One region of the Streptomyces sp. NBC_00376 genome, then DNA from elsewhere that is predicted to be linked to it. Evidence: riboswitches for the same ligand, from Rfam matches in the RefSeq annotation. Region 1 holds a riboswitch; the other holds the start of a gene.

What was found. Region 1 has a riboswitch for cyclic di-AMP ahead of OG842_RS15580 (C40 family peptidase). Riboswitches for the same ligand answer to the same signal wherever they lie in the genome.
Region 2: another riboswitch for cyclic di-AMP. It lies ahead of OG842_RS18755 (M23 family metallopeptidase); the one in region 1 lies ahead of OG842_RS15580 (C40 family peptidase).

The regions. Positions count from the first base shown of each region.
Region 1 is NZ_CP107960.1:3,505,316-3,508,718, forward strand. It holds gene pcrA (DNA helicase PcrA) at 1-1,426, opposite strand, end outside; cyclic di-AMP (ydaO/yuaA leader) riboswitch at 1,686-1,851, shown strand; gene OG842_RS15580 (C40 family peptidase) at 1,850-2,995, shown strand; gene OG842_RS15585 (hypothetical protein) at 3,046-3,399, opposite strand.
Region 2 is NZ_CP107960.1:4,155,736-4,159,138, reverse strand. It holds gene OG842_RS18760 (PP2C family protein-serine/threonine phosphatase) at 1-927, shown strand, start outside; cyclic di-AMP (ydaO/yuaA leader) riboswitch at 1,171-1,323, shown strand; gene OG842_RS18755 (M23 family metallopeptidase) at 1,335-2,429, shown strand; gene OG842_RS18750 (aldo/keto reductase) at 2,558-3,403, shown strand, end outside.

The sequences.
Region 1 (3,403 bases):
GCAGCGGGACGGTGTCCTCCGGATTGGCGAGGACGCGCAGGTAGGCCAGGATGTCCCGGACCTCCTTGCGCTCGTAGAAGCGCACGCCGCCGACGACCTTGTAGGGCAGGCCGACGCGGATGAAGATCTCTTCGAAGACGCGGGACTGCGCGTTCGTACGGTAGAAGATCGCGACGTCACCGGCCTTGGCGTCGCCGGCGTCGGTGAGCCGGTCGATCTCGTCGGCGACGAACTGCGCCTCGTCGTGCTCGGTGTCGGCGACGTAGCCGGTGATCCGGGCGCCCGTGCCGGCGTTGGTCCAGAGGTTCTTGGGGCGGCGGCTCTCGTTGCGCTCGATGACCGCGTTGGCGGCGGACAGGATCGTCTGCGTGGAGCGGTAGTTCTGCTCCAGGAGGATCGTCGTCGCGTTCGGGTAGTCCTCCTCGAACTGGAGGATGTTGCGGATGGTCGCGCCGCGGAAGGCGTAGATCGACTGGTCCGCGTCACCCACGACGCACAGCTCGGCCGGGGCGTCGCCCTCGCCCGCCGGGCCGACCAGCTCGCGTACGAGGGTGTACTGGGCGTGGTTGGTGTCCTGGTACTCGTCGACCAGGACGTGCCGGAAGCGGCGGCGGTAGTGCTCGGCGACGTCCGGGAACGCCTGGAGCAGGTGGACCGTCGTCATGATGATGTCGTCGAAGTCGAGCGCGTTGGCCTCGCGCAGCCGGGACTGGTACATCGCGTAGGCCTGGGCGAGGGTCTTCTCGAAGCCGTCCGCGGCCTGGCCGGCGAAGGTCTCCTCGTCGATCAGCTCGTTCTTCAGGTTGGAGACCTTGGCGGTGAACGACTTCGGCGGGAAGCGCTTCGGGTCCAGGTCGAGATCGCGGCAGACCAGGGCCATCAGCCGCTTGGAGTCGGCGGCGTCGTAGATCGAGAACGACGACGTGAAGCCGAGCCGCTTCGACTCGCGGCGCAGGATGCGTACGCACGCGCTGTGGAAGGTCATGACCCACATCGCGTTGGCGCGCGGTCCGACGAGCTGCTCGACGCGCTCCTTCATCTCGCCGGCGGCCTTGTTGGTGAAGGTGATCGCCAGGATCTGGCCGGGGTGCACCCCGCGCTCCGCGAGGAGGTGGGCGATCCGGTGGGTCAGCACCCGGGTCTTGCCCGAGCCGGCCCCGGCGACGATGAGCAGCGGGGAGCCCGCGTGGACGACGGCGGCGCGCTGCTCGGTGTTCAGCCCGTCGAGGAGCGCCGCCGAGTCGATGACGGGGCGGTGCGCGCCGTCGCGGTAGTAGGCGTCCCTGGGCGGCGGGGGCCCGTCGAACACGCCCGCGAAGAGGTCCTCCGGCACCGCTTCGGGTGCGGAGTCCTCGGGGGGCGGCGGGGGCTCTTCCTCCGAGTGCTGGAGGCCGGCCAGGAAGCTGTCGTCAAAGAGGCTGCTCATCGCTTGTCGAGTCTAGGCCGCCGCACCGACACCCGGAGGCCGCATGACCAACCGCACACGGCACGGCGGACACACGTCGGACACGCAGCGGGACCGATCACCCACTCCACGTGAGGAATCCCGGACCTCCGCCACCCGTCGCGGCAAGGTCACGAAAATGTATCGGGCATATCGAACATCAACCTTCCCAGCAGCACCACGGGTTGGCTAGCGTGCTCGACCGGGCGGCCCGTACCCCCTTGAGGCGAACCACGCCGAGCGGGCGCCTCCGCCGAATCCGGGCTGCCCCCACGGGAGTTCGGAACCGGGGACCCATACGCAGTACCGGGGTGAATCGGTCCTTATCCCCCACTCGGACCGTAGGGCAGCCTTCCGTTCCGCCCGAACCCGACAGCTAACCCGGTAGGCGGTCCACGGAAGGAGATGCCGGCCTTGGCATCCCATCGCAAGCCGCGCACCCGGGTGCGCACCTCCGCACCGGCCATCGGTCTCACCACGGCGGCCCTGGCGTCCGTGACCCTGCTCTCCACGCAGAGCGCGGTGGCCGCGCCCGATCCGAAGCCCAGTGTCGAGGACGTCCAGAAGAAGGTCGACGACCTCTACCGGCAGGCGGGCACCGCGACCCAGCAGTACAACCAGGCGAAGGAAGCCTCCGCCGCCCAGCGCGCCAAGGTCGACGCCCTGCTGGACGACGTCGCGAAGCGCGCCGACAAGCTCAACGACGCCCGCAGGACGCTCGGCACCTACGCGGCCGCGCAGTACCGCAACGGTTCCATAGCGCCGAGCGCCACGTTCTTCCTGGCCGACGACCCGCAGTCGTACTTCGACCAGAGCCAGCTGATGGACCGGATGACCAGCCGGCAGCAGAAGGCGATCACGGACTTCCGTGCGCAGCAGGCCAAGGCGGCCAAGAAGCGCGCCGAGGCGGTGCGGAGCCTGGAGACGCTGACGACGACGCAGGCCACGCTGCGCACCAGCAAGCAGGACGTCCGGACGAAGCTGGGCGAGGCGCGCACGCTGCTGTCGAAGCTCACCGCCGAGGAGAAGGCGCGGCTCGCGGAGATCGAGCGCAAGAAGGAGGCGGAGGCCGAGCGCAAGGCCCAGGAGCTGGCGAAGCAGCAGGCCGAGGCGGACCGCAAGGCCGAGGAGGCCGCGAAGGAGTCGGGGAGCGGCAGCGGTACCGGGACGGGCACCGGAACCGGCTCGGACAGCGGCGCCACCACCAAGGCGGAGCAGGTGCTCGCCTTCGCCAGGGCCCAGATCGGCAAGCCGTACGTCTGGGGCGCGACGGGCCCGGCGTCGTACGACTGCTCCGGGCTCACCCAGGCCGCGTGGAAGGCGGCGGGGGTCGACATCCCGCGCACCACGTGGGACCAGGTCGAGATCGGCACCCGGGTCGCCACGGCGGACCTGCGGCCGGGGGACCTCGTCTTCTTCTACGACGACATCAGCCACGTCGGCATCTACAAGGGCGACGGGATGATGATCCACGCGCCGAAGCCCGGGGCGAACGTGCGCGAGGAGTCGATCTACTACATGCCGATCTACGGCAGCGTGCGGCCCGCGTAGCGAATCGCACCGCGCCGCCCCGGTGCCGGGGCGGCGCCGCGCGGGCGGGATCAGACCCAGAGGGTGGCGATGAAGATGTTGAGGAGCGTCAGCCCGCCCACCGCCGCGAAGGCGCCCTTGTCGACCTTCTCCTCGTCCCGCTTGATGTAGACGAGCGCGAGGACGACGATCAGGACCAGCATCTTGACGCCGATCTTGATGTTGTTGACGTGGTTGCCGTCGGCCTCGTTGAGCCCGACCAGTGCGACACCGGTGACCAGCATGGTCAGCGCGCCGTGCAGCATCGCCGGGACGAACCGGGCCGTGCCCGCGCCCATCGCCTTCATCTGGGTCAGGAAACCACCCAGCAGGGAGGCGATACCGATGATGTGCAGGGCGACGAAGACATGAATGAGTACGTCCATGAGG
Region 2 (3,403 bases), 650 kb from region 1:
GAGGCCGTGCCGTTGATCGAGCTGCTCACCCTGGCCACCGTCTCGGTCCTCGCGGTGGTGATCAACGGGGTCGTGCGGCGCGGCAACGAGCAGCTGGCCTCCGCTCGGTACATCGCGGAGACGGCCATGCGCGCGGTACTGCCGCAGCCGTCCGACCGGATCGGCGGACTGCATGTCGCGGCGCGGTACGAGGCGGCGCAGGCGGACGAGTTCGTCGGCGGTGACCTGTTCGCCGTGGCGGACACCCCGCAGGGGGTGCGGCTGGTGGTCGGTGACGTACGGGGGAAGGGGCTCGACGCCGTCGAGACGGTGGCGGTGGTCATCGGGGCGTTCCGCGAGGCGGCCGAGCAGGAATCCTCGCTGGAGGCGGTGGCGGGGCGGCTGGAGCGGGCGCTGGCGCGGGAGGAGGCGCGGCGGGGCGGGCTCGATGTGCTGGAGGGCTTCATCACCGCCGTGCTGGCCGAGATCCCGTACGGGTTGCCCCTGGTGCGGATCGTCAACCGCGGGCACCCCGAGCCGATCCTGCTGCATCCGGACGGGGCGCTGGAGGTGCTGAAGCCCTCCGTGCCCGCGCTGCCGATCGGGATGGGGCTGGGGACGTGGCCGGAGTGCACGGACGAGTGGGATCTGCCGGCCGGGACGACCCTGCTCCTCTACACGGACGGCCTCTCCGAGGCGCGGGATGCCGAGGGGGTCTTCTACGATCCGGCGGCCCGGCTGCGCGGGCGGATCTTCCCGGGGCCCGAGGAGCTGCTGTCCGCCCTGACCGATGACGTGCGCCTGCACACGGGCGGCGAGACGACCGACGACATGGCGTTGCTCGCGGTCGCACGCCCGGCCGAGGGGCAGCCGGACCGGCGAAGGACCGTGCGGATCGTCGGTGCTGAGGAGACGCGAAAAGACGTAAGGGATGGGCGGGGACGGTGACGTGGAGGGGCGATGCCACCGTGTGTGATCGAAAGGCACCACTCCGCATAACGTTTGACGCAACGTCAGAAACGGGGTAGTGACTGAGGGTCGGTCAACTCGCCCGATTTCACCCACTTGTGTCCCGTAAAGTCCAGGCCAAAGAAGTGAACGATCAGTGGGAACAGCTTGGAATACGGCCCCGGTGTCTATTAACGTTCGATAACGCAGCGCGGTCGTCCCAGCCGTCATCAGTGGCGGCGCCGTGCGCGAGCGCCGAATTCCGCAAGGGAACCGGGGAACCACCTACATGGGGTGAATCGGACACCTGTGTCTCGTGAGAGACAGAGGGGCCCGTAGGAGACCTTCCTGCTCCGAACCCGTCAGCTAACCCGGTAGGCGAGAAGGAAGGAAAGGAGTGCGCCCCCGTGGCGTCCAACAAGCCTGCCCCCGAGGCCCCGTCCCGGTTCGATCACGACTATGGCACCGGGCCCGAAGGCGACTTCACCGGCAATTTCACGGGTGAGTTCACCAGTGAGCCCGACCGCGGCTGGGACGAGTGGAACCCCACCGAGGAGTCCGTCCGCCCCGTGCGCGGCAGGCACCGCGTCGCCAAGCAGCGCAACGGTCTCGCCCGCAGCTCCACGGTGCTGGGTGTCGGTGTCATAGCGGCGGTCGGCGCGGGCGGCATGGCCTCCGCGCAGAGCAAGCCGCCGGTCTCCATCTCCATGCCCGACGCCATCACGGACAACCTCCCCGACGCCAAGTCCCTTCCCGGCGTGGGCGCCCTGTTCTCCGACGATTCCGAGGCGGACAGGACCGAGGCCGCGGCCGCCACCGCCCCGCTCACCACCGCCGGCATCACCACCGCCGAGGCCGAGCAGGGCGCGACGGACGCGGGCGAGGCGCTCCGCGCCCGCATCCTCCAGCAGGCCGAGCAGCAGCAGGACGCCGCCGACGCCGAGGCCAAGGCGGCCGAGGAGAAGAAGGCCGCGGAGAAGGCGGCCGCCGAGGCCCAGAAGCAGCAGGACGAGGCCAAGGCCAAGGCCGCCGCCGAGAAGAAGAAGGCGGAGGAGGAGGCCAAGAAGAAGGCGGAGGCGCTGCGGCTGGCCAAGCTCGCCGCCAGCTACGCCATCCCGACCTTCTCGTACACGATCACCTCGACCTACGGCCAGGCCGGTTCGATGTGGTCCTCCGGCTACCACACCGGCCTCGACTTCGCCGCTCCGACCGGCACCCCGATCAAGGCCGTCCACGGCGGCACGATCAAGTCGGCGGGCCTGGCCGGCTCGTACGGCTACCGCACCGTGCTGGAGCTGGAGGACGGTACGGAGATCTGGTACTGCCACCAGTCCTCGATCGGCGTCGGCGTCGGCCAGAAGGTCAGCACAGGTGACACCATCGGCCGGGTCGGCGCGACCGGCAACGTGACGGGACCCCACCTCCACCTGGAGGTCCACACCGCCGACGGTACGGGCATCGACCCGATGGCCTGGCTCCGCGGCAAGGGCCTCAACCCCTGAGAACCCCGGCAGTCCTGACGCTCACCCCCCGACGTCAGGGCTGCCGGTCTGTTGTGGGCGGTCGGTTGCGGGCGGCCTGTCATGAGCGATTCGGAATAGCGAGCCATCCGGAATCCGTTGATTCACTTATGACTTCTCTTCGTAAGCTGGGCCCTTCCGACCTCCAGGTCTTCCCGCTCGCTCTCGGCGGCAACGTCTTCGGCTGGACCGCCGACGAGGCGCAGTCGTTCGCGGTGCTGGACGCGTACGCCGCGGCCGGCGGCAACTTCGTCGACACCGCCGACGGGTACTCCGCCTGGGTCCCGGGCAACGAGGGCGGCGAGTCCGAGACCGTCATCGGTAAGTGGCTTGCCGCGCGCGGCAACCGCTCCGACATCGTCGTCGCCACGAAGGTCAGTACCCACCCCCGGTACCAGGGGCTCGCGCCCGCCAACATCAAGGCCGCGGCCGAGGAATCCCTGCGCCGGCTCGGCACCGAGTACATCGACCTCTATTACACGCACTTCGACGACGAGACCGTGCCGGTCGAGGACATCATCACCGCCCTGGACCAGCTGGTGAAGGAGGGCAAGGTCCGGGAGATCGCCGCCTCCAACATCGGCCCCGCGCGGCTCCGGGCGTCCCTGGACTTCTCGGAGCGCGAGGGGCTGGCCCGTTACGTCGCCCTTCAGCCGCACTACAACCTGGTCTCCCGCGACACGTACGAGGGCGAGCTCCAGGACACGGTGGCCCGGGCCGGGCTCGGCGCTGTGCCGTACTTCGCGCTGGCCTCCGGTTTCCTCACGGGTAAGTACCGTCCGGGCACGTCGGTGGAGAGCGCGCGGGCGGAGGGCGCCCGCCGGCACCTGGAGTCGGAGCGCGGGCAGAAGGTCCTGGCCGCGCTGGACAAGGTCGCCCAGGAGCGCGGCGCGGAGATCGCGACCGTCGCTCTGGCCTGGCTCGCCTCCCGGCCGACCGTGGCCGCGCCGATCGCC